DNA from 4 places in the Lysinibacillus sp. NPDC086135 genome. Region 1 is predicted to be linked to each of the others. Evidence: riboswitches for the same ligand, from Rfam matches in the RefSeq annotation. Region 1 holds a riboswitch; each other region holds the start of a gene.

The links. A riboswitch is a leader RNA that binds a small molecule or an ion and turns the genes downstream of it on or off. The one in region 1 is predicted to bind S-adenosylmethionine.
Region 2: linked by a shared signal. The riboswitch ahead of ACIPKN_RS08100 (Na+/H+ antiporter NhaC family protein) and the one ahead of ACIPKN_RS23775 (bifunctional homocysteine S-methyltransferase/methylenetetrahydrofolate reductase) in region 1 are both predicted to bind S-adenosylmethionine.
Region 3: linked by a shared signal. The riboswitch ahead of ACIPKN_RS21940 (cyclase family protein) and the one ahead of ACIPKN_RS23775 (bifunctional homocysteine S-methyltransferase/methylenetetrahydrofolate reductase) in region 1 are both predicted to bind S-adenosylmethionine.
Region 4: linked by a shared signal. The riboswitch ahead of ACIPKN_RS18585 (methionine ABC transporter ATP-binding protein) and the one ahead of ACIPKN_RS23775 (bifunctional homocysteine S-methyltransferase/methylenetetrahydrofolate reductase) in region 1 are both predicted to bind S-adenosylmethionine.

What each region holds. Positions count from the first base shown of each region.
Region 1 covers NZ_JBIVCA010000025.1:33,220-40,709, reverse strand. Annotated here, with positions in the region: gene metH (methionine synthase) at 1-1,241, opposite strand, end outside; gene ACIPKN_RS23775 (bifunctional homocysteine S-methyltransferase/methylenetetrahydrofolate reductase) at 1,234-3,081, opposite strand; SAM riboswitch class I at 3,427-3,525, opposite strand; gene ACIPKN_RS23770 (protoporphyrinogen oxidase) at 3,651-5,039, opposite strand; gene ACIPKN_RS23765 (protoglobin domain-containing protein) at 5,306-6,595, opposite strand; gene ACIPKN_RS23760 (SEL1-like repeat protein) at 7,151-7,490, opposite strand, start outside.
Region 2 covers NZ_JBIVCA010000004.1:249,230-256,719, forward strand. Annotated here, with positions in the region: gene ACIPKN_RS08065 (antibiotic biosynthesis monooxygenase family protein) at 1-265, shown strand, start outside; gene ACIPKN_RS08070 (hypothetical protein) at 202-681, shown strand; gene ACIPKN_RS08075 (PadR family transcriptional regulator) at 820-1,137, shown strand; gene ACIPKN_RS08080 (DUF2812 domain-containing protein) at 1,137-1,682, shown strand; gene ACIPKN_RS08085 (DUF3951 domain-containing protein) at 2,054-2,212, shown strand; gene ACIPKN_RS08090 (hypothetical protein) at 2,604-2,909, shown strand; gene ACIPKN_RS08095 (MFS transporter) at 2,945-3,805, shown strand; gene ACIPKN_RS08100 (Na+/H+ antiporter NhaC family protein) at 3,919-5,199, opposite strand; SAM riboswitch class I at 5,306-5,413, opposite strand; gene ACIPKN_RS08105 (hypothetical protein) at 5,651-5,998, opposite strand; gene crcB (fluoride efflux transporter CrcB) at 6,029-6,358, opposite strand; gene crcB (fluoride efflux transporter CrcB) at 6,355-6,717, opposite strand.
Region 3 covers NZ_JBIVCA010000021.1:8,662-16,151, forward strand. Annotated here, with positions in the region: gene ACIPKN_RS21925 (winged helix-turn-helix transcriptional regulator) at 81-464, opposite strand; gene ACIPKN_RS21930 (MFS transporter) at 575-1,759, shown strand; gene ACIPKN_RS21935 (YuzC family spore coat inner layer protein) at 2,029-2,439, shown strand; SAM riboswitch class I at 2,587-2,692, shown strand; gene ACIPKN_RS21940 (cyclase family protein) at 2,792-3,529, shown strand; gene ACIPKN_RS21945 (serine hydrolase domain-containing protein) at 4,052-5,479, opposite strand; gene gmtX (gamma-mobile-trio protein GmtX) at 5,831-6,478, opposite strand; gene ACIPKN_RS21955 (hypothetical protein) at 6,524-7,490, opposite strand, start outside.
Region 4 covers NZ_JBIVCA010000015.1:69,182-76,671, reverse strand. Annotated here, with positions in the region: gene ACIPKN_RS18610 (acyl-CoA dehydrogenase family protein) at 1-666, shown strand, start outside; gene ACIPKN_RS18605 (arsenate reductase family protein) at 1,031-1,387, shown strand; gene gcvH (glycine cleavage system protein GcvH) at 1,561-1,941, shown strand; gene ACIPKN_RS18595 (toprim domain-containing protein) at 2,377-2,718, shown strand; gene ACIPKN_RS18590 (thioredoxin family protein) at 2,734-3,036, shown strand; SAM riboswitch class I at 3,101-3,205, shown strand; gene ACIPKN_RS18585 (methionine ABC transporter ATP-binding protein) at 3,495-4,523, shown strand; gene ACIPKN_RS18580 (methionine ABC transporter permease) at 4,513-5,181, shown strand; gene ACIPKN_RS18575 (MetQ/NlpA family ABC transporter substrate-binding protein) at 5,267-6,121, shown strand; gene ACIPKN_RS18570 (response regulator) at 6,580-7,464, shown strand; gene ACIPKN_RS18565 (HEAT repeat domain-containing protein) at 7,461-7,490, shown strand, end outside.

The sequences.
Region 1 (7,490 bases):
TCTGTCGAGTCAATCACAAGAGGTACTTTTACTTTTTTTACAACCTCCTGCATAAAGCCACGCATATCCGCCAGTTCATCGCGGTCAGGATTTGCTAAACAAATATCGATCACATGTGCTCCATTTTTCACCTGAGCACGCGCGATTTCTGCCGCTTCCTCAAACTTCCCATCAATAATTAAATTTTTAAACTTACGAGAGCCGATGACATTTGTCCGTTCTCCAATAAATAATGGACGCATAGAGTCGTCATACACCAATGGCTCGATCCCTGATACTACATGACCATGCGTAACATCTGGTAATTGGCGCGGCTTTTTGTCCTTTAGCACCTCTCGGATAGCTGCAATATGTGCTGGCGTTGTACCGCAGCAACCTCCGACAATATTTAGCCAGCCCTTTTCCGCAAAGCCTTTTAGCTTTTGTGACAATGATTCAGGTGACTCATGATAGCAGCCTTCCTCATCCGGTAAGCCCGCATTCGGGTAACAGCTAATATAGCCTGTTGAAAGCTCTGCTAGTGAACGGATATGATCAGTCATAAACTCTGGTCCAGTCGCACAGTTTAAGCCAACTGACAATGGCTTAATATGCTCGATGGAAATGTAAAAAGCATCAATTGTTTGACCGGCAAGTGTCGTTCCCATCGGTTCAATTGTTCCAGATATCATCACAGGAAGCTCTTTTTCAGTTGCCTTAAAAGCACGAGATATCCCCAATGTTCCCGCCTTAACATTCAACATATCCTGACTAGTTTCTAACAACAGAACGTCCGCCCCGGCTTCGATTAATGACTTTGCTTGAACATAAAAGTTTTCCTCTAGCTCATCAAATGTAATTCCACCTGTAACCGACAGGGTTTTTGTAGTTGGTCCCATCGCTCCCGCTACAAAACGTGGCCAATCGGATGTTGACAACTCCTCTACTACTTTGCGTGCAATTTCTACAGCACGTTTGTTGATTTCTTCTGCCTTCGCACCTAGATCATATTCATTTAATACAAGTGGTGTACCCCCAAATGTATTTGTACAAATAATATCTGCTCCAGCCTCTAAATATTTTCTATGTACCTTTTCAAGCACATCTGGTCTAGTTAGCACAAGATTTTCATTACAGCCATCATATTCCTCTCCGCCAAAATCCTCTGCCGATAAATTTTCATTTTGTAGCATTGTTCCCATTGCGCCATCAAGAATTAATATTCGTTTCTCTAGTTGCTCTTCAATCATGTGCTTAGCCATTTATACTTACCCCTTTTTTCTGTTCATCCAATTGCTCAATAACTTTCATTAATTCTAGCGTCATATCATAGCGTAAAAATGGTGTGATGAGGTAAATACCATTGAAATATTCCGCTGCTACTTCTACTAATTCTTTAGCAATTGCAATTCCTTCTAGTGTTGCGCGTTCCTTATCATCACCACAAGCCTTCATACGTGCTAACGCATCATCAGAAAGTTTGATGCCTGGTACTTCATGATGTAAGAACTCCGCACTTTTATAGCTCGTTACTGGCATAATACCTATATAAATTGGAGTTTCTAAATGCTTTGTCGCCTCGTGAATTTCCACGATTTTTTCCTTTGTATAAACAGGCTGTGAAATAAAATAATCTGCTCCATGTTCAATTTTCTTTTCTAATCGAGAGACAGCGCGATCCAGTACACGTACATTAGGATTAAATGCAGCCGCTACAGAGAAATTTGCCTTTTTACGAAGCGGTTTCCCTGAGAACGAAACACCTTCATTTAACTGTTTTATTAATTGGATTAGCTCCATTGACGATACGTCATAAACGCTAGTTGCTCCTGGGAAATCGCCTACCTTTGTCGGATCTCCAGTAACCGCTAAAACATCATGAATCCCTAGTGCATTTAATCCCATTAAATGTGATTGAAGTCCAATTAAATTACGATCTCGGCATGTTATATGGGTTAAAGGGCGTATCCCGTGCGTTTCTTTCAGTAAGGCACCCATTGCGACATTGCTAATCCTTGGAGAAGCGAGTGAATTATCTGCCATCATGACTACATCCGCGCCCGCCTCATATATTTTTTTTGCGCCTTTAATAAAGCCTTCTATTTCTAAATGTCTTGGTGTATCTAACTCCACAATAACCGAGCGTTCACGTTTTACTTTTTCATGTAATGGCTCATAATTTGCTGGCTCTGCCTCACGAACAATCTCTATTTTTTCTGGCTTTGTATACTTTTCCTCAACCGGGGATAGCTCCTCTAAGTACTTTTTCGCTGCAGCAATATGCTTTGGTGTCGTACCACAACAGCCACCAATTAAACGAACCCCTTGATCACGAAGCTCTACAGCTGCTCGACCAAAATAATCAGCCTCCGACTCATAAACGACACGCCCATCCTCTAAATCAAGAAGAGAGGCGTTCGGATACGCTGACATAAATGCCTGCTTAGGAAGCTCTACCCCTTCAAATGCTTGGATAGTATGGTGAGGACCTAAGCGACAGTTAACACCTACGATATCAGCACCTAACGCTTCAAGTTCATGTAAGGCGTTATTTAAGCTCATTCCATTTTGTAATATTCCGGGTTCATGCATAGAAACTTGAGCAATAATCGGTAATTTCGTTTTAGCTCGTAGCATTGATAAAGTCGCTGTTAGCTCTTCAAAATCATAATAGGTTTCAAGTAAAAGGCCATCTGGATTTCCTGCAAGTAAAACCGTTGCCTGCTCATCAATGGTTGCTAAAATTTCCTCTAACGTTGCATCACTTTTTCGAATACCACGGATTCCCCCAATAGTACCCAAAACAAATTGCCCACCATCTGTTGCTGCACGTTTTGCAATCGTTATAGCGGCTTCATTATACTGCTGTACACGAGATTCTAATCCATAGCGGGCTAATTTTATGGCATTAGCTCCGTAAGTATTCGTCTGAATAATATCGGCACCAGCAGCTATATATTCTCTATGAATCTTTTCAATTAATTCAGGTCTCTGTACATTCATTTCCTCATGACAGTACTCCAAACCATAGCCGTATAAAACTGTACCAATTGCACCATCTGCTGTAAGAACATGTGTTTTTAACCTTTCAAGCAATCCCATAAAACTAACCTCTCTTTCTTTTTCTATCAATTATGCCTCGGCATAATTCGTCCTGAATTGGGCTTTGTGCTTTGGCCTGCACGCTGCAGGTCAGTTAGCCGTTATCGCATGGATGCGATAATATTAACCTACTATCCTCTAAGAACTCCTTGCCGATTCCGTGACATCCGCCGAAGGCTTTAGGTCAACATGAAGTTGGTCACTCAGTCGTTGCCACAGGACGTGGCGTTCTTAGACTGAGTTCCTCTATTTCGGCGGATGTTTGGACACCCGCCGAAAATAGTTAAAATAAAAAAGCCTTCTTTCACAAAAAAAGAAGGCTTTTACGTTTCGTAATTGTTTTCCTTCTCATCTTCGACACACGGTCTTCTGGATTTAGCACCTGACAATAAGTTGGTTGCTGAAGCTTCATAGGGCCAGTCCCTCTGCTTCTCTTGATAAGAATTTAGTATGAATTTTTTAAATAATTAAAAGAATCATATCGTTTACGAACGATTGAGTCAAGACTATTTCACTGAACAAAGGATAATTTTTACGAAATTTATAAAATTTTGATTTATATTAAACAATTACGATAGTTTTTCTACAAGTTCCTCACCAATTTTTTTACCATTTTGAATACACGCACCTATGCCTACTCCGAAATAAGAGCACCCCGCTATTGATAAGTTCGGATAGTTTTTCTCAAGCTCTTGTAAGAGACCTTGCAACGCTTCACGATGTGCCAAGTCGTACTTCGGCATCTGGTCGATCCATTTTGTCACGTCAACAATAGTTGGTTTTTCCTCAATCCCCAAACTTTTTCTTACATCCTCTAGAGCAACAGCTGCTAACTCTTCATCTGACATCAAACGCAATTTCTCATACTCAGGGTTAATGCTCTTATAAAAAAGCCGTACAAGTAATTTTCCTTCTGCTGAAGTGTGTTTCCACTTGCGGCTTGTCCACGTTGCTGCATTACAGATAACATCCGAATTATGTGACACAATATAGCCTGTTCCATCTGCAGGTAATCTATTATCGGGAACATCAAATCCTAAATAAATCGTAATGGCGGATGCAGTATTAAATCGTTCAAAATAGCCGTTCAAAGATTCATCCTGTAATAAGCTTTGTACCGCTTCATTTGGCAGTGCCAATACAACATGATTCGCTTCAATCATTTTACCGTTTGCTAACGTAACAGCATATAGATTCTCCTGCTTTTTAACACTAGTAGTAGCAATCCCTTTTATAATTTCTACATCCGTTAATGTTTCTTCAAGTCGATCAATTAGTGACGATAAACCATTTTTAAATGAAATAAATTTTTTATTGGCAGCTTTCACAAATTGCTCCCTGTTTGCATCGAAACCTTTAATAATACTACCGTAATCGTTTTTGTAATCGATTAAATACGGTAAAGTAGAAGCAATTGAAAGTTGATTTAAATCTCCAGAATATACACCTGCAAGTACCGGTGCTATTTGGTTTTGAACAAGCTCTTCACCTAAATAATACGTTAAAAATTCACCAATCGTGCTTTCCTTTGTAAACCTTTCATTCGGCATTGTTAAATCCTTTAACGCTTCTTTTTTACCTTCCTCTGATACAAGCGTACTTTCCTCGAGAGATTGTAAGCTCATAGGAATACCGAACGTTGAGTCTGCTGGGATGGCATGTAGCTCATTATTTGTGTAAATATACGAAATACCTGTTTCGTTATATACAAGATTTTGTTCAAAATTTAGTTCCTCTACTAACTCCATGACACCTTTATGACGCGCTACAATAGAATCTGCTCCAGTTTCCATGATGAATCCTTGTTCATATGCAGAGTGAAGCTTGCCACCAAGGTATGTATTTTTTTCAACAAGCACAAGTTTTACATTTAAGTTTTTCTCCTGAACTTGGCGTTGTAAATAATGCATCGTACACAATCCCGTAATTCCGCCACCTAATACAACAACTGTTTTCATATTAACCGCCCCTATTTTTAGTTCTTTATTTAGTATAAACTTTTTTTATCGAAAATTACGTTAAACCCTTTACAAATTTAGCAAAAATGGAGCCATCCAACACATTGGACAGCTCCATTTTTTTTATATTCAAATAACATATATTCGCTAGAGGCTTTTACCTCCATTTCGGAAATTATCTATTAACAGTTGATATAGTGTTATTTGTGCCCTAAAGTATGTATCGCCTTAATAGGAAACAACAATTTTCTTTCCTTTTCTCTTCATTAATTTAAATTTTGTGCAAAGCTAGCTAATTTTCCAGCTGAATTTTTCACTTCGTTAAAGGCAATACCTAATTCACTTAGTACTTCTGCTATTGCTTGTACTTCTTTTTCCATCCGACCATTTTGGTCTTTCGCCTCGGTCATAGCTTCTAATATGTTAGTAAATTGCCCTTCCGTTTGAACCATATTTTCCTCACCAGAGGCTACCTCTTCTTGAATATTACTAAGCGAATGGACAAGTTTATCTGTCCGCTCATTCGTTTTATGTAGTAACGTTGCTACCGATGTGACAGATTCCTTTGTTTGGATCGATAGTTTTCTCACTTCATCTGCAACAACACTAAAGCCTTTACCCGCTTCTCCAGCACGAGCCGCTTCTATTTCCGCATTTAAAGCCAACAAGTTCGTTTGATTAGCAATGTTTGTCACAACATTCATAATCGATTCCATTTCCTTTGACATATCTGCCAACTGTGCAATATTTTCCTCTATATCATCAAGTGAGCAAATAATAGTATTCATATTTTGCGATTGACTCTTTAAGCGTTCACGACCTTCTAATGCCTGACTCTCAGCCATAGTCGACACTTGAAGTGATTTTTTCGCTAGTTGTTTAATTTCCTCTGATTGTCCACTTAAGCGGTGAAATGAATTGTTCGTTTCCTGAGATATTGTGGCAAGACCTTCCGAAGACTTTACGATTTCTTGCTCTATCGCTTCTTTTCTATGTTCCATTTTTTCATGAAGTTGCTCAATTGTGTGCTCAAACGCCTCTAAAACCAATTGTTGCTCAAAATTGGAAATTTTCGAGATGGCTCGAATTGTATTAAGCTGATCTATTGGATGAATAACATGTTCTTCAACCAAGTCAATAAATGACGCTGTTAAATCTTGAAACGCACAAATATACCATTGTGTTTTAAGCCCAATATGGACATGTACTTTAGCAATCTTTATTCGTCTTTGATAAAATTCATTATCAATCTTACCATTAAACATTTCAATAATATGACGTCGTAATGTAATTTTCAGCTTCTCCACAGAACTATGTCTATTAATAATATCTACTAAACTATGTTCAGTTCCAATCATTTCATAAAATCGATTAACAATATTATCAATATTGCCTTCTACAAAAGGTTGAAAGGCTTTTAAATATTGTAAATCCTTCTTTGTCAATTTGAGCAAATCAATTTGCTTTTTTATTGAATGGCAATTCACTATATCCATTTTCACAGTGTATTGCTTTAAATCTAACGCCGTTGTCTTTCTCTGTTTTTGAAAAATCACACATTTACCCTCTTTCATGCCGTGTACTTTTGAAAAGCTGAGAAAAATCTAATTTCGTCTACCAAAAATATAAAAGATCAGGAAGATTCATCTCCAACTTTTGGTGATAAGCCATCACATTACTTATGACGCTGATTTCTGCTACGGGCTACCATCAGCTAAAAATAGCAATCTTATTACTAGCTATTACTACTAACTACTCTTTCAAAATCACTCATATACATTATACATTTTATAAATAGCTGTCAATTTTCGGATATACATTTTTTTCCTTAAATTATATAAAAAGTCCCTGTTATCTAACCTATTATCTAAAGCAATAAAAAAGCTACCACAATACTTTTGGGTAGCCAATCTACATCATCTCTATTTTTTATCCTTATTTTTTTCCGAGTTTTAGTTTGAAGTAATTACCTCTTTGTTATATTAATATTTTTACAATCATTCATTCGTAGTGATATAAACCTACAAAATACCCTCAATAAGCACTTAAGACCTGTATACAAAACGTTAATAATCGAATCTAAATACCTATTATTTTTTAATAAAAAATACTTATATTCCTTTCAACTCTTGCAGTAAAATTGCAGCCTCCTCACTTCCTGCTTCTGCTGCAAGTCCATACCACTTTATTGCCTCTTTAATATTTCTAGCTATTCCTTCTCCTTTATTGTAAATGTGCCCTAATTGTAATTTAGCTTCCGAATCCCCTTGCAGAGCAGCCTGTTTAAACCAATGAATACCCTTTTCAATATTACGTATACCTGTTAACCCTTGGCTCCAAATAAAGCCCAAATCATAAAAGGTATCGACGTGATATTGCTCTGCAGCTTTTTCATACCAAAATAATCCACGGTTCGCATCTTTAGGTTGCCCTAACCGTCCCTCTAAATAG
Region 2 (7,490 bases), on a different contig from region 1:
CGAGGATGGAGAAGGCTATGCCAAGATGGCAGAAATGATGGATAAACTAGCACAAAAACAGCCCGGTTTTCTCCGTGTAGAAAGTGCCAGAAATGCAGAAGGGAAAGGCATTACTGTATCCTATTGGGAATCACTAGAGGCAATTCAGGCATGGAAAGACAATTCAAAACATTTAATAGCACAGCAATTCGGGAAAGAGAAATGGTACATGCAGTACAATGTGGAAATTTGTACAGTCATAAAAGATTATTCTTACATAATGTAATTAAATCGAACGCCATGTCCTATGGCAATTTAACCGTAGCGAAAGAAAGGCGACAGCTATATTGTTTTTTGCGCGTTAGTAGCAATGTATTAGCTGAACCTGCCATACAAGTATACAAGAATTTAGATCCAGCAGTATTAGATGTTGATCTGCAACAACAAACAGCCATTGTATCTTATCGACAAACGAAGCGAGAAAGTGCAGATAGTATCGTATTATCATATGATATGAAAAACCATCGCATTATTTGGAAAGAAAATATAGGTGTTGTTAACGCTGAGCAAAAAAATCCGGGTGTTCGTACATTAGAGAACTACTATGCGATTCAAGCAGGAGATGAGTTTTTGTTGTTAAATAAGGACACGAAAAAAGAAATGTTCAGATATCAGCTACGTTGGAATCGCCCAATTCAGTGATAATTAAAGAGCGAAGAATTATTTATCCCCTCCAAGTAACGACTTGTGAGGGGATTTTTTATAGAGTTGCTCAATATATCATAAAATGATATATTATTTAGTGATATATCGTTTTATGATATATTGGAGGTGTAGACAATGAAATCATTAGAGCAGTTAACTGATTCTGTTTTTTATATTATGGCTGCCTTAACGGAGCCTCGACATGGCTATGCGGTCATGAGTTTAATAGAGGAGACAACAAAGGGTACTTTCGTAGTTGGTCCTGCATCCCTTTATACAATTATTAAAAAACTATTAGCTGAACAACTTATTCAGCTACATGATGATTCGGATTCTCGGAGAAAAGTCTATGTCTTAACGGATAAAGGTCGAGATATATTGCTTGAAGATATTGAAAGAAGAAAGGTCATGATTCAGTTGGCAGAGCAGGGACTACAAAGGGGGCAAAAATAATGCGAAATAAGAGATATATGGCATCATATGGGTTAGCTTTTTCTGAGGAGCGCGATATGAAAAAATTAAGCGAAGAAGCGGCAAAAGGTTGGCATTTAAAAAGATTTCGATGTGCTGGCTATGGTCTAGAGAAGGGTGAACCACAAGACGTCATTTTTAGTATTGATTATCGTAAATTACCGAAGAGTGAAGAAGAGGAGTATTTTGAGCTATTTGCTTACGGTGGCTGGACACATGTTTGTTCTAGTACTGATATGCATATTTTTAAGGCAGCACCAGAAACTACACCCATTTATAGTGACGCTGAGTCTTCTATTGATAAATTAGCACGTCTTGCAAAGCCTGTAAACCTAGCAGCATCTATTGCTCTTGCTATAACGATGGTTTTGTGGGTAATTATGACATTTGCCACTGGAACAATTCAACACATTGCGGACCAAGGATTTATATATTCCTTTGTTTTTACTGTTCCTGCAGTAATGACTTCTGGTGGAGTTTACTATCATATGTGGAAAAACCTACGATTAAAATCCAAGCATATATAAAGAACGAACAGCTGAAGCTTATCAGCTGTTTTTTCATGTTGTTGAAAATTAGTATGTCAATGAAATACAAAATGGGGGGTGATTTCCGTTGCAACTAGGGTGTTCGATGAGCCGCTTGGTCCAACATGATGTTTTATGTGCGAGATCGTAGTGCTACGAACACTAAATCACAGGTAAAATTTACTTAATGTCGAAGTAATATATGTAGAACATTAGAATATAGATAGCTAATTGCTTTTATATTTACAAACTAGGCATGTCCAATATTTGATGACAATATAATAGTACAGTTGCCTACATTAATTGGTAATACACTTGCAAAGTAGAAAAACCATAACTTACTACTCGTTGAGAAAGGATAGGATGATGGAATGAATATTGGGAATAGCATAGCGCTTATTGTAAGTCTGATTTTTTCAAGCATTTTGGTTCGGGCAATATATCGCGTTTTTGTGAAAAAGAAAGTACCTACTATGGCGTATACACCATTTGATAATGCCATGGATGGTGGAAGTAAACATGACAATTAAGTGAGTGGTGGTTACAAACATCAAACAGTAGGGGTGCAGGCTTCATATAACTAATAGTATAAAATATGAGAATCTACTATTATTTCAATATGAGATAATAGTAGATTATTTTTCTTTTATCGATAATAAGATTTATGAAGGAATTTTATCCTGTATTTGGTATTATTTATTCAAGGGATAGTCAATAATTTTGTGTAAATGACAATCTACCCTTTTTTTATAGATCAAAGAATGATTTTGTTTTGGGAAGGTTAACTCTTCCATTTTCGCTTTGCGTAACTTAACTTCGCTCGTGACTGATTGAAACAGTTACTTTATATGAACTCGCAGAAGATTATTATTCTAAATAATTTGTAAAAGCATACTATTCGGATTTATTTTGGGGGATATTATGATTCAAGGTTCTTGGAGAGCATTGGTATGGATTGGATTATCAGAATTATTTGCATTAAGCTTGTGGTTTAGTGCATCTGTGATTGCACCCGAATTAATTGAAATTTGGAACCTTAGCTCCAATTCAGAAGCTTGGCTTTCAGCTGCTATTCCTATTGGCTTTGTAATAGGATCATTGTTTAGTTCCTATTTTGGGGTAGCGGACCGCTTTAATTCCCGAAAGATTTTTGCGATTTCAGTTTTTCTAGGCGCAATATTAAATGTCTTACTAATTCTAGTCCAGGTATTCTACTTAGAATTTTAACTGGAATAACTCTTGCCGGTGTCTATCCAATAGCAGTGAAAATTTTATCACAATGGTTTCCACAAAAACGTGGGTTTGCAATCGGAGTCTTAATAGCTGCATTAACATTAGGATCATCATTACCACATTTTGTAGTTATGTTTTTCTCTTCGTTAAATTGGAAACTCGTGATAATTAGTACTTCAGGATTGGCTTTATTATCGGCTATAATAGTTACTTATATTTTAGAAGATGCACCGATTGTACCCAATAAATCGCCTTTCTCTTTAAAATTAATAAAAAAAGTTGTTTTGAATAAACCGGTAATGCTTGCGAACTACGGTTATTTCGGGCATATGTGGGAATTGTATGCGATGTGGACATGGCTTCCAGCTTTTTTGACAGCTAGTTTTTTAACTTATTCACCAGAAATTCCTCATTGGTTTATTGCATTATCCTCCTTTATTTCAATAGGAATTGCTGGAGGGATTGGTTGTGTGATAGGAGGACTAATCTCGGATAAAATCGGAAGAGCCAATTTAACGATTATTTCTATGTTTATTAGTGCTATCTGTTCGCTAGTAATAGGTTTTACATTTGGGCAGTATATTTGCTTAACGTTAATAATCTCCATGATTTGGGGGATGTCTATCATATCTGATTCCGCCCAATTTTCTGCTGCAGTTTCAGAAATAGCCGATGTTGATTATGTAGGTACAGCCCTTACTTTTCAAATGTGTATTGGTTTCTTACTTACTATATTTTCAATAAACCTAATCCCGATTATACAGAGGATCATAGGTTGGGAGTGGGTCTTTACAATATTAGCGATTGGACCTATTCTTGGAATTGGATTTATGGTCAAATATAGACGTTACGAAGTACTAATGAGAAACGTCTATATTTGTAACTTTTAGGTATTATCTCTATCACAAAAAAATGAATAGCCTCAAAAAAATCCAATTGTTTTGATTATTTCAAAACAATTGGAATAATTTAGTGGTAAATCAATGTTTTTTAAGTATGAAGCTTAGGCTTTCTTTCCTTTCGGGTATCCGATGAGGATAGCGATGGTTCCGCAAATTCCTATAAGAACTGGATAGAAAGAGTATTGTAACATGCTCACTGGTGAAATTCCGGCTACACTTGCGGCTGCCAGGAATTGGGCTCCGTATGGTAGAAGGCCTTGAATCGTACAGGAGAAAATATCTAATATACTTGCGGACTTTCTTGGCTCAATCTCATACTGTTCAGCAATATTTTTTGCAAGCGGACCAGCAATTAAAATAGCAATCGTGTTATTGGCCGTCGATAAATTAGTTAGGCCTACAAGACCGGCAATACCAAATTCAGCACCTTTTTTCGATTTAATTCTTTTTGTTGCAAGGTGAAGTAGAAAATCAATCCCTCCGTTAAACTTTATAACCTCCACCATTCCAGCTATTAATATCGCAAGGAATGCCATTTCATACATGCCTGACATTCCTTCGCCGATCTTTTGAAAAAGGCTCATTAAATGATAGCTGCCATCCGCTAAGCCAACAGCCCCGGCGAGAACAATCCCAGATGCCAGAACAAGGAAAACATTCATTCCAGCTAACGCTAAAATAATGACCAAAACATAGGGAACAATTTTTACCCAACTATAGCTTAAATGCTCCACTTGTGCAGTTTCACCCATTGTAATGAACCCTAAAATAAGGCTCGTTACAATAGCTGCCGGCAACACAATCCAAAAATTCACCTTAAATTTATCCTTCATTTGTGCACCTTGTGAACGAACGGCAGTAATGGTTGTATCTGAAATAAAAGATAAATTATCGCCAAACATTGAACCGCCAACAATTGCTGCCATTACTAAAGCCATGGAAAGCTCGATATGCTCGCTTATGCCAACTCCAATTGGCGCTAGCGCAACAATCGTCCCCACCGATGTACCCATTGATAGGGAAATAAAGCAGGCAATGATGAATAAGCCTACGACAAGCAGATTTGGCGGAACGACCGATAAAGCAAAGTTTACAGTGGAATCCACTGCCCCCATGCCTTTTGCTACCGCTGAAAAGGCCCCAGCCAAAAGAAAAATAACAACCATCAGCATGACATTTAAATTTCCTGCGCCTTTGCAAAAAATATCAACCTTTTGCGCAAACGATTCTTTTCGATTCATCGCTAAAGCGACAGCGCCTGAAATGGAAATGGCTACAATAACAGGAAAGGCGTAAAAATCACCTGTAATAACCCCTGAACCAATAAATAAAATCAAAAAAACAACAAATGGGATCAGCGCCCATGGATTCTCTTTCTTCATGTCTACCTCCAAAAATAAAATTGGACACGTCTTTTGTCCATTCTTTTTACGAAAAAAGGCCTCTTCTTGTATCAACAAGAAGAGGCCTTATATCTATAAAACACTCCTCTTATCTATCAAGCCTTTGCCTGCTGGATTTGGCACAGTAACTTAAATCATAAGTTCCGCTGCCGAGATTTCATCGGGCCAGTCCCTCCATCTCTCTTGATAAGAAGCAAATATATTATTTTTTTTCACAATAATAAATATTATAATAAAAAGTCGATATTTGCAACATATTTTTAATCAAGCTTGATTAAAAGCTATATTAATTAAGGAGATTGAACAAGTAAGAGGATAGGAAAGTGTGAATTTTTGGTGCCGCTATTGAAGGCTTTAATAGTCTAACGCAGCACAATTTGATTTAACAACTAAAAAGGGAAAAAGAAGGCGCCCTTAGAAGTAGGGGCGCCTAAAACATTTGTGGTAAAAATTCCGTCATAAAGCGTTGATTTTTACGTAGCCATATTTTTAAAATCATACGATGTGTTAGGAGGCGTTGTCTTTTTTGTGGTCTAGCCTTTGCCTCTATTAAACTTTGTAGTAGAGTACATGTTTCTGTTGCAAATGCTTGAGGGTCAACTAGGACGTCAAGCTTATAATCAATTAATTGTACCGCCTGTACCTTTGCAAGTAATTGTGCAAAGCGTGTATTCATTTCTGGAAAGTTTTCTTCTAGTTCTAGGTCGATTAAACTATATAGTGTTTGTTCAATGTCAGCTTCGAGTGCTTGTAATTGTTTAATGGATGGCTGTGTCAAAAAATCACCTCTAGTTTTTTAAAAATGCGGCTACACAAGGTAAAAGCCAAGAGCAGCGAAAAGTAAACCGAATAAAACGGTAATGCCTATATAAACAATCGCTTGTCTCCATTTTTGCTGCTCTAAGAGCGTCAAACATTCAAAACCGAATGTCGAAAAAGTCGTATAGGCTCCTAAAAAACCAATCCCTATAAAATGCCAAATCCAATCACTTGGATGTAGCGCAAATAAAAAGCCAAGCGCAAAAGACCCAGTTATATTAATAAAAAATGTTGCCCATGGGTATGTATGGACAATCAATTTTCCTAGATAAAATCGTGTTAGTGCACCCAAAAATCCACCGATGCCAATAATTATCATACGATGCGCCCCTTTGCTAGTTTAAATCCTAGCCATGCACAAGCTAAACCGCCAAAAACACTTGCTAAAATATAAAGAACGGCTTGGAGCCATTTACTATCCTGCAAAAGTAATAGTGTTTCTAAAGAAAATGTCGAAAAGGTTGTAAAGGCACCAAAAAAGCCAGTACCAATTCCTATAATAACAGGCGTTCGCTTTGTAAACGTAGTAAATAGCCACGCTAAACAAAAGCAGCCAATTAAGTTCATACAAAGTGTCGCAAATGGAAAACCACCGTTATTTGAAAGTGCTAGACCAAGGTTATATCGACAGATGGCACCCAAAAATCCGCCAATTCCAACAGCTAAAAATGATTTCAAAGTAAAGACTCCTTACTAAAATGTCTATATTAAAAAGTGTATCATGTGAACAACATTTTAGATATTTTTCTATAGATATATAGAAAATATCACCGTTTTACGATTTTTATATTTCCTTCCAAAATACTTCGTAGTTAATGTCCATATATCATAACAAAATTTTAGTTCTAAATAAGAAACTCTTTAGTATTTCAAACACTATTACATCGTTCAATTGAAATCCGACAACGGTTAATCCGTTGACAGAAAACCCGCTAACGGAAAAAACAATAATACAAAAATAATAATAACAATAGAGCTGATGCCTTGAAAAGCGCACAGTAAAGTTCAAAACAATAAACGATGCTTCAGTTTGACGTTCGTGTCTCTTCTATTCAACTTGCACCGATGGATGTTGGCGTAGCAAAGATGGATGGCATTTTTACACCCTTAATGGAAAGCAGGGGACAGTCTCCGTGTTTACTATTCTTTAATTTATTGGGAGGATGGGCGATAAATTAACGTTAGGTGATAAATTTAAAAAGTTAGGCGATAAGTTAAAAATGTTGGGTGATAAATTTAAAAATTAGGGTGATAAATCTAAAAATTGTTCCGATCAATTGCTGGAAGCCCCTTTCGAACTAGATTTGTTCGTTTAGGGTCTTCTAGAATTGAAAAATTTGTATTTAACACAGTAATCGTATTGTCAAATTGTAGGAAAACAAGGATACTACTTACAGTTTTTTTGAACTTGATTCTTTTTTACCATTCTGCCAGCTACTTAACACAAGTAC
Region 3 (7,490 bases), on a different contig from region 1:
CGATAGCTATGTAAACGTGAAAGAGACTGTCTTATTTTCTTAGTATAGAAAACTTTTTAGACAGTCTCTTTCCTATCTATTTAAGATGTATGCTTTATTGCGATATCTTCGTCACGTTGCATTAACAGTACATCTTCACCTTTATCTTGTAGCATTTCGATATGTTTTTCACCCCAAGTGCAAAGAATGTTCAGCACAGGGTCCATCTCTTGACCATAAGGTGTTAACGAATATTCAACTTTTGGCGGTACTTGATTGAAAACCTTACGATTAATTAATCCAGACTGCTCTAATTCACGTAATTGGCTTGTTAGCATTTTTTGAGAAATGCCTGGAATCAATCGGCGAAATTCATTCGTACGAATCTGACCATGGTGGTTAAGATGACAAAGAATAATAGGTTTCCATTTACCCCCAATTACTTCAAGAGTGGCTTCGACACCAATATTATAAACTTTTTTCATTGTAAACCCCCTGTTATATTCAAAAGTAACTAAAAGTACCCTACGTAACTTTCTAGCATGCATGAATATTACTATACACTATACAAAAAATCAAAGGAGATATTAATAGAATGAATGATACAAAAGCGCCAAATGCTAAATTCACATTACTCGCACTTGCAATCAGTGCATTTGGTATCGGCTCTACAGAATTTATAAGCATCGGACTGCTACCATTAATTACAAAAGATTTTACTATAACATTAAGTACTGCAGGTTTAACCGTATCCATATATGCACTAGGTGTAACTATTGGTGCACCGCTTTTAACAGCATTAACATCGCGCCTTAGTCGCAAAAAAGTGTTACTGCTCGTTATGGTGCTGTTTATTATCGGTAATTTACTTGCAGCCTTAGCACCCTCATTCTCATTACTACTAACTGGGCGTGTTATTTCGGCATTGGCACATGGTGTGTTTATGTCCATTGCCTCTGTGATAGCTGCAGATGTTGTGGCACCAAATAAACGAGCAAGTGCAATAGCTTTTATGTTTACAGGACTAACATTAGCAACTGTGACTGGTGTCCCACTAGGAACTTTTATTGGACAAGTAACTGATTGGCGGATGTCGTTTATTTTCATAGTTATCATAGGTATTATTGGATTAATTAGTAATGCCTTGCTTGTGCCAAGTCACTTATCGAAAGGTAATCCAATATCCATTCGAGATATTGGTAAAGTATTAGGGAATATTCGAATGTTATTAATCCTCTTTATTACTGCAATTGGGTATGGTGGCGCATTCGTCGTATACACCTATGTTTCTCCTATTTTAGAGCAGTATATGGGCTACTCACCAAAGGCAATTGTCGTGATCTTAGTTGTATACGGTATTTTTGTTGCCATCGGAAATACATTAGGTGGTCATTTTGCGAATAGTAACCCTTTACGCTCTATCTTTATTATCTTTATAGGATTAGCATTAGCACTACTCGGCATCAACTTCTTTTTAGAATCATCAATCATAGGATTAATAATGGTCTTTATGATGGGGCTATTTATGTTTATGAATGTACCAGGATTACAGCTTTATGCCGTTCAGCTTTCAGAAAAATATACACCATCAGCTATTTCAATGGCTTCAGCATTAAATATTTCGGCCTTTAACATTGGTATTTTTCTAGGATCATACATTGGAGGAATTATTGTTAGCCACCAATCATTAGCTCATACTCCTATATATGGATTCGGTATGGTGATGATTGCCGCAGTTACTACCTTCCTATCGTTACACTTCGATAGAAATAAACAATAGATTTCTCTAGAATAACATTAATGAAAGGAAGCCTTAACCATACATAAGGCTTCCTTCTTGTTTTTATCCCATTTTAAGGAAATTATCGTCAAAATAGGCCTTAAAAAATTCTAATGCCGAGAACTGAGTCCCAAAAGAACCTGATATATACTCTTTTTCATTCCACTCGAGCCCATTTTGCTCATGATTTTCAAAGCATCAGCTGTTAACACCGAAAGTCTATATTGCACATAAGATACTGTATCAGCTATAGGATAGGAGGAATTTAGTTGTATTACAATCCTTATCCGTATTTTGTCTATCCTAATTATTATCCGGCATGGGTAATGGCAAATCAACCAACAATTCAACACCCTTCCAGCCATCTAGCAATGCCGACAACCCCAATGAATAGAAGTCCATTTCCAATCGTCAATACAAATAAATTAAAGACTTCCGCGAATCGGATCAAGGTTATTATGCAGCAAGCACAGTTACTTACGGATAAAATTGATGAATCCGAGCAATTTGCACATGATCTTATGAACGCAGCACAACAATCAAATAAAACCGAAGTTGAAAAGTTAATTTCCTCAACAGGCATTACTGTAAAATTCGAAACTACCTATACACCAGATGGATTTCGTATAACATTTACTGAAAGTAGCTGTTGTAAGCTAACACTAATTTTAGGTTGGTGAAGAGTTGGCCCTTTGAAGAGGGCCTCTTTCTTTTACCTTTAGCATCATTATGAATTTTAACCTTGTATCCCCATCAAACTTGTAAACTATAAAAAAATATGCTAAAGTGTTTGTAAACATTATTTCTGAAAATTCTTATATCGCATTTTCTTATCAAGAGAGACGGAGGGATTGGCCCTATGAAGTCTCAGCAACCAGCCTATAGGTATGGTGCTAATTCCAATTGGCAAAATTCTGCCTTGAAAGATGAGAAGACTTACTTCAGTTGCTTTGCACGAGAGTCCTCTTCTTCAAGGAGGACTCTTTTTTTATTGTTGCATTCAAAAAAATTAAAAGAAAGCAGGGAAATAGTATGGCAAACGAACTTTTACAAGCAATTCAACTATTGAAATCAAAAAAATGGGTAGACTTAACGCATACATTTGGTCCAAATTCTCCACATTTCTTTATGTTTGATGATGCTAAATTTGAAACATTATTTTCACATGATGATGGTTTCTTTGCACAGCAATTCACTTTCCCAGGGCAATACGGAACACATATCGACCCACCTATCCATTTTGTGCGAGATACACGCTATCTAGATGAATTGGAGCTAAAAGAACTAGTACTACCACTAATCGTTATTGATAAATCGAAGGAAGCCGACGTAAATAACGACTACACGTTAAGTGTTCAAGATATTCTTGACTTTGAAGCTGAAAATGGGGAAATTGAAGCAGGTACCTTTGTTGCGTTCCGTACCGATTGGAGTAAACGTTGGCCAGATAAAGAATCTTTCAGCAACAAAGACGCTGATGGCAATAATCATATTCCTGGCTGGGGATTAGAAGCGTTACAATTTTTATTCAACGAACGACAAGTAAGTGCTATTGGCCACGAAACTTTTGACACGGATTCAGCAGCAGATTTCCGTAGAAATGGAAAATTAGACGGCGAATATTTTGTGCTAGAGCAAGATACTTACCAAATTGAGCTTATGAAAAATTTAGATAAGCTACCTCCAAAAGGCGCTGCTATATTCAATATCGTGCCAAAGCCTGAAAAAGCATCTGGATTCCCTGTCCGTTCATTTGCAATATTACCGTAATATAGCAAAAGGTCTGATTCAAGTACGCTTAATATAGGGTAAATAGTATAATAAAATAAAACTAGACCTTATATTTAGAGGATTTGAGTTTGATTATATATAATAAAACTTTATAATCAAACTTTTATTTGTATATAAAAATACATCCATTAAATCTTTATTGAGATAATGGATGTATTTTTTATTGTGGTCTTTTAATAAAGATAGATAATTTTCTTATTCCACAATCGGGCCAGATTGTTGAATAACAGTCTTTTTAAGAAATGTTACCTAACGACGCTTGTGCAAAAATAATATTGTTGTTTAATTTACAATAAAGTCATTTAAAAAATAATATAGTTGTTTAAAAATCCTTATTCCGAACGAACAAGTTAGTGGAAGTAATAGTAATTAGGTTTGGCTGGGAAAATTGTCGATGATATTAAAAAAGACACCGAAGTGTCTTATGTTTTTCAAATTAAGCATACCGATAAATTGAAATTTAATTACTTAACATTTTGCTTATCTTGGGAGCAATGTATTTTATCGGTGAGTGTATACAAACCATGTAATGCTTGCTGTTAATAATGCTGACGAAATCAAAGCTGTAAGAACACTATATGTTCGCCAAATAAGTATCGTTGACCAATCTAAAGCACAGCACAGTATACCCAGGGCAATCGTAGCGATCAGGAAAATAATTGTTACGATTATTCTCTTTTTTGTCATTGGCTGCCGCTCATTCGTTTTCCTTCTGCGTAATCCTAAGAGAAATAACAAAACGGCCAATAGGCAAAGAATAATTGTGATAGACGACAAAGTGATATCCAAAAGCTGTGTGCCGCTTATTTCATATGACTGAGTTAGATTGCCGTCTAATATATCTTTAACTTTTAGTACCAGGTTTATATTGGTATTTGCACCGTTGCTCAGCAAGCAGACGGCTGTTCGTTCATTTAGCAGTATGGCTACTTCGGTTCTGAAATTTGGATTGCCCCCAGTGTGTTCTATAATCGTTTGGTCGGCGTTTACCGACCAGCCTGCCGCATAATGCATATCGTTGACAGCCGAAACAGACATATCACCCCTATGTGATTTTTCGATAACCGTGTGAAATATTTCGGGTATGTCCTGCACAATACCCATCTGTATACCCATCCAACGCGCCATATCTTTTGTATTAGAAATGATGTAGCCTGCGGGTTTATTCCCCGCATAATCCGGAGCTTTAAATGGAGTTGTCATAAAAAAGGAAGTACGGTAGCCCTGTGCCAACTGTCCAGTGGCTTGAGCATCTTCTTTATAAGCATACGTCTGGTGAAGACCTAACGGCTGAAATACCTGTTCCCTCATAAAGTCTTCATAGCTTTGTCGCGACACAATCTCAATAACCAAACCCAATACGTCATAATTAACGGTTCCATAGTTATACTGTTCACCGGGAGGGAACGCCAATTCAGCATCTACGAGCATTTCCACAGTCTTTTGCAACATATCCGGTGTATTGCCTTGTGGAATATTTTGAGTATGCCTAATATTTGTTAGACCACTGGTATGGTGAAGAAAGTTATTTAGTGTAAGGCTTTGCATATCAACAGGTTTCCCTTGATACTTTAACGTAAACCAAGGTAAATATTTTTGGACAGGGTCAGTCATTGAGAGCAGCCCTTGTTCTTCCAACAGCATAATACCCATACCGGTAAAAGCTTTACTGACCGAAGCTAACTCATAGAGTGTATTTTCACTTGCAGACAACCCCTTTTCACGGTCTGCATACCCTGAAGAAAAGTAGAACACTTCATCATCAGCAAGTATTGAGATTGACATTCCCGGCACACCTGATATACGAGAGGCATCATCTAGCAACGCTTGTATTGCCGCAGATTTCGAATCTGACAACGCATAACTTTGTGTTGCGAATCCTGAGAATAATATAAATATCGTTAATACAAAAACAATAATCTTTTTCATAAACTCTCCTTTTCGAAAAATTATAAGAGAATAATATAAATAACCTACTTTTACAACTACTAAACTAATTTTAATTTATCTTTCTATTCACCTATATAATATCAAGTAATTGTGAAGAGTTACACTTAACGAATAGAGCGTTAGTTCAATAAGAAAAACGATCTTCAACAATCGGGCGCGATTATGAAGTACCGCTGTAGAAAATGATCAAACTTTTTTATAATAGGCAAACTAAAAAATGCTAAAGAAGCATCCATTTTGATTAATCTTTTTTCAAAATGATGCTTCTTATTAATCTTAGTGTAAGGATTTACGAGGTGTTTTTGTTCAAACTTTATTTTAAAGCTACTTTTATATTCCATTAAGAATTTTTTGTATGGCAGTTACATATCCAGCCTTATATATCTGAATCCCGTCTTCTTTAACTCTGCCATAATTATCGGTAGTCCATCCCTGATGGCTCATAAATTCGTTTGATATGGCATTTCTAAGAGCATCTATTTCGGTATCTGTCAGATTATAAGAAGGCTCGACTATAACGACATCCTTATTTTTGCTTAGATCGTTTATAGGACGCATATCAATCGTAAAGGTTGTTTGTTCTTTAAGCAAAGAGTTTTCTCTTTTGAGCTTTTTATTCTCTGCCATAAGCATACCAACCAATGCCTTTGTTGTTGGTTCGGAGATACTTGCTAAGATATCATCGTTTACGGTTGTTCTCTTTTCTTTTTTAGGCTTTTTAGTGGTAGTTTTATAGTATTCAGCCCACTGGCTTATCAAAACTCTGTAATCCTCGGCATTTTTGTTTCTAAGTGCCTGTTCACTTGGACCGCCATCATCTGCTATCAGTCTAGCTATAGTGCCAATAGAAAAATCTTTTATGTCAAACTCGGACTGTTTTTTACAGGCGTTATGTATGAGTTCTAATGTTTTCTTTTTCCTTGTAGAAGCGTTCTCGTAAAGCTTTGAGAACAGTTCATCTGGTTGCATTTCCATCATATATCCTCCAATGCTTAGATTATTCTTAATCAATAGTAGAACTATCTATATTGGTAATAAATTACTGTTTAAAGTCACAGATTTAAGTTCATCAACAAACTCATTCTCAAACCCGATTTCTTCAAGTTTCTTCCGCCCGATTGCATAAGGAATAGCATCTTTTAAACTACCTGCACGATTAATCAAAAGCCTCATAAATTGATTTCCTGCAATGAGCTGTTCTTCTTCTGTTAATGAGAACATAACGGGCATTTTATTGTTATTTTTTAATGTTAAATCTATGATTTGAGATCTTTGCAAAACTACCTTGCTTGCATCTGTTTCAGGAAACAGTTCCGCCCCATTACAGATGATTTGAAGCTGTTCAAGTTCATTTTCAACGTTATTAATAGAAATCCCAACATCCGATATAGAACCGACGGTAACAAGCTGAAATCCATTCTCAGATGATTTTTCTTTGATTAACTTCATACACTTATCAATAAGACGAAGAGTGGCATTATAATCGTTTGCTAGCTTATCGTTCTTCTGTATCTCCTGTGCATAGAATTGCTCATATTTAAGCAATTCTTGATGTTTTGTAAATAGGGTTCCATTAAGTTCACATTCATATTTTTCATTTTCTAAAAGTTCTATATCACGCTGATGTTTATTCACTCGTTTTCCTGTTTCGCTCATATTGTAGCCTATGGTATTAAAATGATGCACTAAGCCAGGAAGAAAAGCAGGACTAGTTACGAACCATCTACATCTGACACAGTTTTGCTCTGGAAAACCCGGAACAACACCATAAGTGACTTTATCCGTATCATCGTTAACATATGTACCACCTGAATCACATCCAAAACAGCCTTTAGGACAAATTCCTTTATCACTTATAATAAAACTTGCACCTGATTTTTGAGCGTTGATTACTGCCTGATATGCTATTGGATCATTAGCAGCTACACTTGTTTCTAACTGTTTATACTTTGCATCTCTAATAAATCTATCAACTGCTTGTTTATCATTT
Region 4 (7,490 bases), on a different contig from region 1:
GATGAAGCGGTTCAATTACACGGTGGTTACGGCTTTATGGCTGAATACGAAGTGGAGCGTATTTATCGTGATTCTCGTATTAATCGTATTTTTGAAGGTACTAATGAAATTAACCGTATGATTGTACCAGGTACATTTATGAAGAAAGCATTAAAAGGTGAATTACCATTGCTACAAGTTGCTCAAAACTTACAACAAGAGCTGCTTATGCTAATGCCTGAAGATGTAGGCACAGAACCGCTAGCACAGGAAAAATATCTTGTGAAAAATGCGAAGAAAATTGCTGTATTAGCAGCAGGCTTAGCAGCACAACGCTACGGCGCGAAGCTTGATCAAGAGCAAGAAGTATTGGTGAATATTGCTAATATCGCAAACCAATTATTCGCGATGGAATCAGCTGTATTACGTACAGAAAAAGCGATTGCTCGTGACGGTGCTGAAAAAGCGCATCAAAAATTACTGTACACTCAAATCTTCTGCCAAGAAGCATTTGCAGAAATTGAAAAAGAGGCAAAAGATACGATTCTTGCTTCAGCAGACGGCGACGCTGCACGCATGACATTGTCTGCACTACGTAAATTAACTCGCAACAACCCATACAACTTAATCGCGAAGAAACGCGAAGCTTCTGTTAAATTAATTGAAGCAGAAAAATTTGTAGTTTAATATGCAAAATAACCCTAGCTATCCGAGATGTGATAGCTAGGTTTTTTTGTTTGTTGAAAATAAAAGTGTAGCTCTTTGGCAAAACGAGGGGTTGATTTCCGTTCCGACTGGGCGCTTTGTGTGATTGTTGGCATGTTATCAGCGATTCTTAGTATCTTATCGGCGCTCGGCATTTTGGAGCGTCTAGCCACTCTCTGCGCTTTTGTTGCGGCTCATCGGATGCTAGTGGCCTGGAACTCCAATTAACCCACGGTTAGCATGAGGAGTTTCATTTTGGTTCGTAATGGTTATGATGGTATACTACAGAAAATGAGGGATACACTGAAAATGTAGTTCCTAAAAATGATAGTAGAGGAGCCTATAAATGACGATTCAATTTATTCAATATCCGAAATGTACTACTTGCAAAAAAGCTCAAAAATGGCTAAATGACAATGGGGTTTCATACGAAGAGGTACACATTGTTGAACAACCACCTACAAAGGACGAATTATCAAACTTATGGCAAGCTAGTGGACAACCTTTAAAGAAATTTTTTAATACTTCTGGTATGAAATATCGAGAGCTTGGCTTGAAAGATAAACTTGCTGCAATGACTGAAGAAGAGCAGCTTGAACTGCTGGCATCAGATGGTATGTTGATTAAACGTCCGATAGTAACCGATGGAAAAAAAGTTACTTTAGGGTTTAAAGAATCAGATTTTGAGCAAGCTTGGAAATGACGCTTTTAACTTGTTTCAGTAAAGGTTGTATGTAGTGAAAGCGAAGCGTCAGGTCAGAAGTCTTCACCTCTATATGGTTGAGATGAATGAGGCATAATTGATTCTTGTTTTTATGGTAGAAGTATGGCACACTGAAAATGAATATATTACATATTTATGGAGGGGTTTTTTGCATGAGCACACCTAAAGACTTACGTTACTCTGAAGAGCACGAATGGGTAAAAGTAGAAGATGGTAAAGTACGTATCGGTATTTCTCATTTCGCACAAGCTGAACTTGGAGATATCGTTTTCGTTGAACTTCCACAAGTTGGCGACGAAATCAAAACTGATGATCCATTCGGTAGCGTAGAATCTGTTAAAACAGTTTCTGAATTATACGCACCAATCTCAGGTACAGTAGTTGAAGTAAATGCAGATTTAGAAGATAGCCCAGAATTCGTTAATGAATCACCATATGAAAAAGCATGGATGATCGTAGTAGAGCCTGCTGATGCTTCAGAAATTGAAAAGCTTATGACAGCTGAGCAATACGAAGAAATGATTGCAGAATAAGACAAGCCTTTAGCTTCTTTCAGCAGGTGTCCAAACATCAGCTAAAAGAAGTTAAAGCCTCCGGCGGATGTCACGGAATCGGATAGGAGTGCTTAAAGGATGTTAGCCATCATCGCATCCATGCGATAATGGCTAACTGACCTGCATCGGTAAAAACGCCACGTCCTGTGGCATTACCGAAATGACCGACATCGTGTCGGCCATCGTGCAGGCCTAAGCACAAAGCCGATTCCGGACGCAATTATGTCGAGGCTAAATTAATCAGAAAAACGTCGGAAACTACCGACGTTTTTTATTATCCTCATTCATTCTTCCACTATAGTTGGTGAAGTAAATGCAAGTATATTCCTTTATTAATAGGTATCTAACTGTATCAACGACAAGGTTTATTGATATAATGAATTATAAGGGCTATGTCTAAATGGGGGTGGCGTGATGTTCGAGGGAAAATGCTTAATTGTCGAAGGCCGATCGGATAAACTTCAAATCGAACCTATTTTAAATGAAGACGTAAAAATACTTTGTACAAATGGTACAATTGGTGTGCATCAATTAGAAGAGCTACTCGATCCATATGAGGGTTGTGAGCTTTATACATTTTTTGATGCAGATACATCAGGTAATAAGCTACGGGCATTAATGGACAGACATTATCCAGAGGCTGAGCATTTACGGACGATGCCAACATATAAGGAAGTTGAGACAACTCCGAGGAAAGTGTTAGCGGCGATATTGCTTCGTGCACATTTCTCAATCCATAATGAGTATATTTTGTAAGGTTGCGTGAAAAAGATGGAAGAATGGTCAATAGAGCAGTGGAACGCGGCTATCCAGTCCGGTGAAAAGGCTGCCTTTTATTTATATACGCCAATGTGTGGAACGTGCGCAGTTGCATCGAAAATGATGATGGTTGTTGAACAATTGTTGCCACAACTACAGGTTGGTAAAGCGAATATAAATTTTATAGAGCAAATAGCTTATGATAATAAAATCGAAAGTGTACCATGTTTACTCGTATATGAAGGCGGAGAAATGACAGCAAAGGTTTATGCCTTTCAATCTGTACCGTATTTATACGAATTGTTAAAAAATTAATTGACGGAATATTAATCGCGTGGTAAAGTAACAAATATATTAAAAAAACAATAAATATATCGAACTCTTATAAAGAGCGGCGGAGGGAAGTGCCCTATGAAGCCCAGCAACCATCACAAACGTGAAAAGGTGCCAAATCACCCAAAGATTTATCTTTGAAAGATGAGAGAACGGTTTAGCGTATAAGTTACGTGACCCCTTCTACTTGTCTATAAGTGAAGGGGTTTTTTTAACTTCTTTCAGCGGATGTCCAAACACCTGTACCTGTCACTACGCTTTCGGTACAAAAGAAATCCGCTGAAATAGAGGAACTCAGTCTAAGAACGCCATGTCCTGTGGCGATAAAACGAAGCGACAGCAACACGGTTTTATCTGTGCGAAAGCGAAGCGACAGCAACAACAACGACTGAGTGACCTTATGCCGAGGCATAATTGATATGAGAAAAGGAGAATTCGCTATGATTAATCTTCAAAATATTACGAAGAAATACAAAACTACGAATGGCGAATTAACAGCAGTTAAAGACGTCAACCTTTCTATTAATAAAGGTGAAATTTTCGGCATTATCGGCTATAGTGGCGCTGGTAAAAGTACAATGATTCGCTTGTTAAATGGGTTAGAAAAGCCTACATCTGGTACGGTGACGGTTAACAATCAAGAGTTTTCATCCATAAAGGGGCAAAAGCTTAGGGATGCTAGACAAAAGGTAAGTATGATTTTCCAGCATTTCAATTTACTTTGGTCTAGAACTGTTGCAGAAAACATCGCTTTCCCACTCGAAATCGCAGGTGTGCCAAAGGCAAAACGTGAAGCACATGTGAAAGAATTGATTGCACTAGTTGGCTTGGAAGGGCGCGAAAAAGCATATCCATCACAACTATCAGGGGGACAAAAACAACGGGTAGGTATCGCTCGTGCACTTGCTAATAATCCAGAGGTATTGTTATGTGATGAGGCAACATCCGCACTCGATCCAGAGACGACAGATGCTATTCTTGATCTACTTGTCGATATTAACGAACGATTAGGTCTAACGATTGTGTTAATTACACATGAGATGCACGTTATTCGTAAGATTTGTCATCGTGTAGCGGTTATGGAAGCTGGAGAAATTGTAGAACGTGGTGAAGTATTACAAGTATTCCAAGCTCCACAAGCGGCCATTACGAAAAAATTCGTTTCTCAAATTACAGATACGAAGGAAACACAGGAAACTGTGGCACAAATTAAAGCAAATTATCCTAATGGACAACTTGTGAAGCTAATCTTTGTAGGAGAAAAAACAGAGCAGCCTGTCATTTCACATCTTGTGAAACAGTTTGATGTAGAAGTAAGTATTGTACATGGTAATATTTCGCAAACGAAAAATGGAGCGTACGGTACACTTATTGTGCAAATTGATGGCTTAGTGGCCAATGTTGCTGCTGCACTTAGCTACTTAAATACAGTTGAAGTACAAACGGAGGTGATTGCAAATGCTAACTAGTCTCTTTCCGAATGTCGACTGGGAAAAAATGTGGGACGCTACGTATGAAACATTGTACATGACAACAATTTCTACGGTCATCACATTTATACTTGGATTAGTAATTGGAATCTTATTATTTTTATCAAGTCCCAACCAACTATGGGCCAATAAAATTGTGAATTTTTTAACAGGATCAATCGTTAATATTTTCCGTTCGATCCCATTTATCGTATTGATTATCTTATTAATTCCATTTACGAAATTTTTACTCGGCACAATTCGTGGCGCAGACGCGGCTTTACCAGCATTAATTATTGGAGCTGCACCATTTTATGCACGAATGGTATTAATTGCCTTGCGCGAAATTGATAAAGGTGTTATTGAAGCGGCTCGTTCAATGGGTGCCAAAACGTCAACGATTATTTGGAAAGTATTAATTCCCGAATCGTTACCAGCGCTTATTTCTGGTCTTACTGTAACGGCTGTAGCGCTTGTTGGTTATACTGCGATGGCAGGTATTATCGGTGCAGGTGGTCTAGGAAACTTAGCATTCTTAGATGGCTTCCAACGTAATCGCTCAGATGTAACTTTAATGGCGACTATATTAATCTTAATAGTAGTATTTATTATTCAATGGATTGGCGACTTAATTACAGCGAAAACAGATAAACGTTAAAAAGAGCATCACACTACAAACATTTGGTTATCTCGGTTTTATACCGCTAACATATTTAATATAAGTAAAAAGGGAGAGTAATAAAATGAAGAAGTTATTAACAGGTTTATTTTTATCTGTATTAGTACTAGCTCTAGCCGCTTGTGGTGCTGGTAAAAAAGAAGAAACAGGCTCAAGCTCATCATCTAGTGATAGTGACAGTAAAGAAAATGTAACATTAACAGTAGGTGCTTCGAATACACCACATGCTATTATTTTGGAAAAAGCAAAACCAATTTTAGCTAAAGAAGGTATCGATCTTAAAATTGAAAAATATCAAGACTATGTATTACCAAACCAACATTTAGAATCTGGCGAACTTGACGCGAACTACTTCCAACACCTACCTTTCTTAGAGCTTAGCATGAAAGAGAATGGTTATGACTTTGTAAATGCTGCTGCTATTCACATTGAACCAATCGGAATTTACTCTAAAAAATATAAATCTCTTGAGGATCTTCCAGAGGGGGCAACAATTTTACTTTCTAGCTCAGTTTCAGACCACGGTCGTATGCTTTCATTGTTAGAAGCTAAGGGCTTAATTAAATTAAAAGATGGTGTTGATAAAACAGCAGCAGAAATAAAAGATATCGCAGAAAACCCTAAAAACTTCAAATTCGATGCAAATACAGCGCCTGAAATGCTTGTACAAATGTACGAAAATAATGAAGGTGATGCGGTTCTAATCAACTCGAACTTTGCAATCGATAACGGCTTAAATCCATTGAAAGATGCAATTTCTCTTGAAGATAAAGAGTCTCCATATGTAAATATTGTCGCTGTACGTGCAGGTGATGAAACAAAACCTGAAATTAAAAAATTAATAGAAGTATTAAAATCTAAAGAAATCCAAGACTTCATTATTGAAGAATGGAAAGGCTCAGTTGTACCAGTTAAATAATTGGAATTTATCGAAAAAAGGGTATGTAAGCATGAAAGCTTACATATCCTTTTTTTGTCGGAAAAAGAATAAATGCGTATAGATTAACAAAGGTTGATGTTCACTCCGGGTTCTTTTCCGTGGCCATTTGCTTCAATATCCTCTATGGACTGCTGTCACCTTTCATAATGCATGTCAAAAAAATACTATATTGTTACATTCTTAAAGGGACTTTTTTCTTGTTTAAAGAAGGGTGGTCTTTCGTCAGAAAAATATAACTTTTTTTCAAAAGAAGTCTTCTTTTGTATTTCATGACAAAAATATAATATATTTTAAAGGTGACTGATTTACCAAATATTTTATATAGTAATTGTTAAGTAATATTTATTACTATAGTTGTTGTGTTTGTAAATCAAAAAAATGATAGAAAAATAATAGAGGAGAATGAAATATTTCTTACATCACTGGAGTGAACACAAATGAATAAATTAATCATTGCAGAAGACATCATGCAGGAGCATGAGGTGAAGGGTTATTTTGAAATTTTGCGTGAGAGTGTTATTCGCTCGCGTTTAACAATGACGGCAGTCTTTTTTAAATTAGCTAGTTCCTCACAAGGAACTGATATAGAACGTAATCAAGTGAATCATCAAATTTCAGCTTTTCTGACATCAAAAATACGAAAAACAGATTTACTTTTCCAATTAGCGGATGGCGTACATTGGGGAATATTTTTTCTGCAAAGTAGTGAAGTTGAGGTAAAGGCGTTTTTAAAACGGATTTTTGCAATTCTTAAGCAAGAAAGGGAATATCAGCAAATAGCTTTAAAAGCCTCCATTACTGAAATAAGAAATAATAGCGCTAACTTTGAAACGTTGTTAGACAAGAATAAGCAAAAACTAGCAGATGATGAACAGCAGATTTGGTCAATAGAACAGGTTACAGATTATAGTGTACAATCGATGGAACAAGTAAAGGTTAGTATTATTGAACAAAGTGCAATCTTTAGAAAAGTGCTAGAAACAACGTTCACTCACTTAGACATTCCTCATTTTACGCTAGACGTTGCTACCTATGAAGATGGCTATAGTTTTTTACAGTCCGAAACCTATAAAACAGGCCATATGCATTTAGTTGTCATGAACGATATTTTACCACGTAAAAACGGCTTAGAAATTTTGCACATTTTACGAGAAATGCCGAATGAGAAAAAGTTCATCATTTATATGATGTCGGAACGAAACTCAGAAGGGGCGACACTTAATGCTTATGAAGGTGGAGTCGATGAATTTATCGTAAAACCATTTAATTTACGTTTGTTAGAAGCAAAAATCAGGAGCACATTTGCGAGGTTTTGGCTATGATCGAGCTATCGATTTCTTTTCTTTTA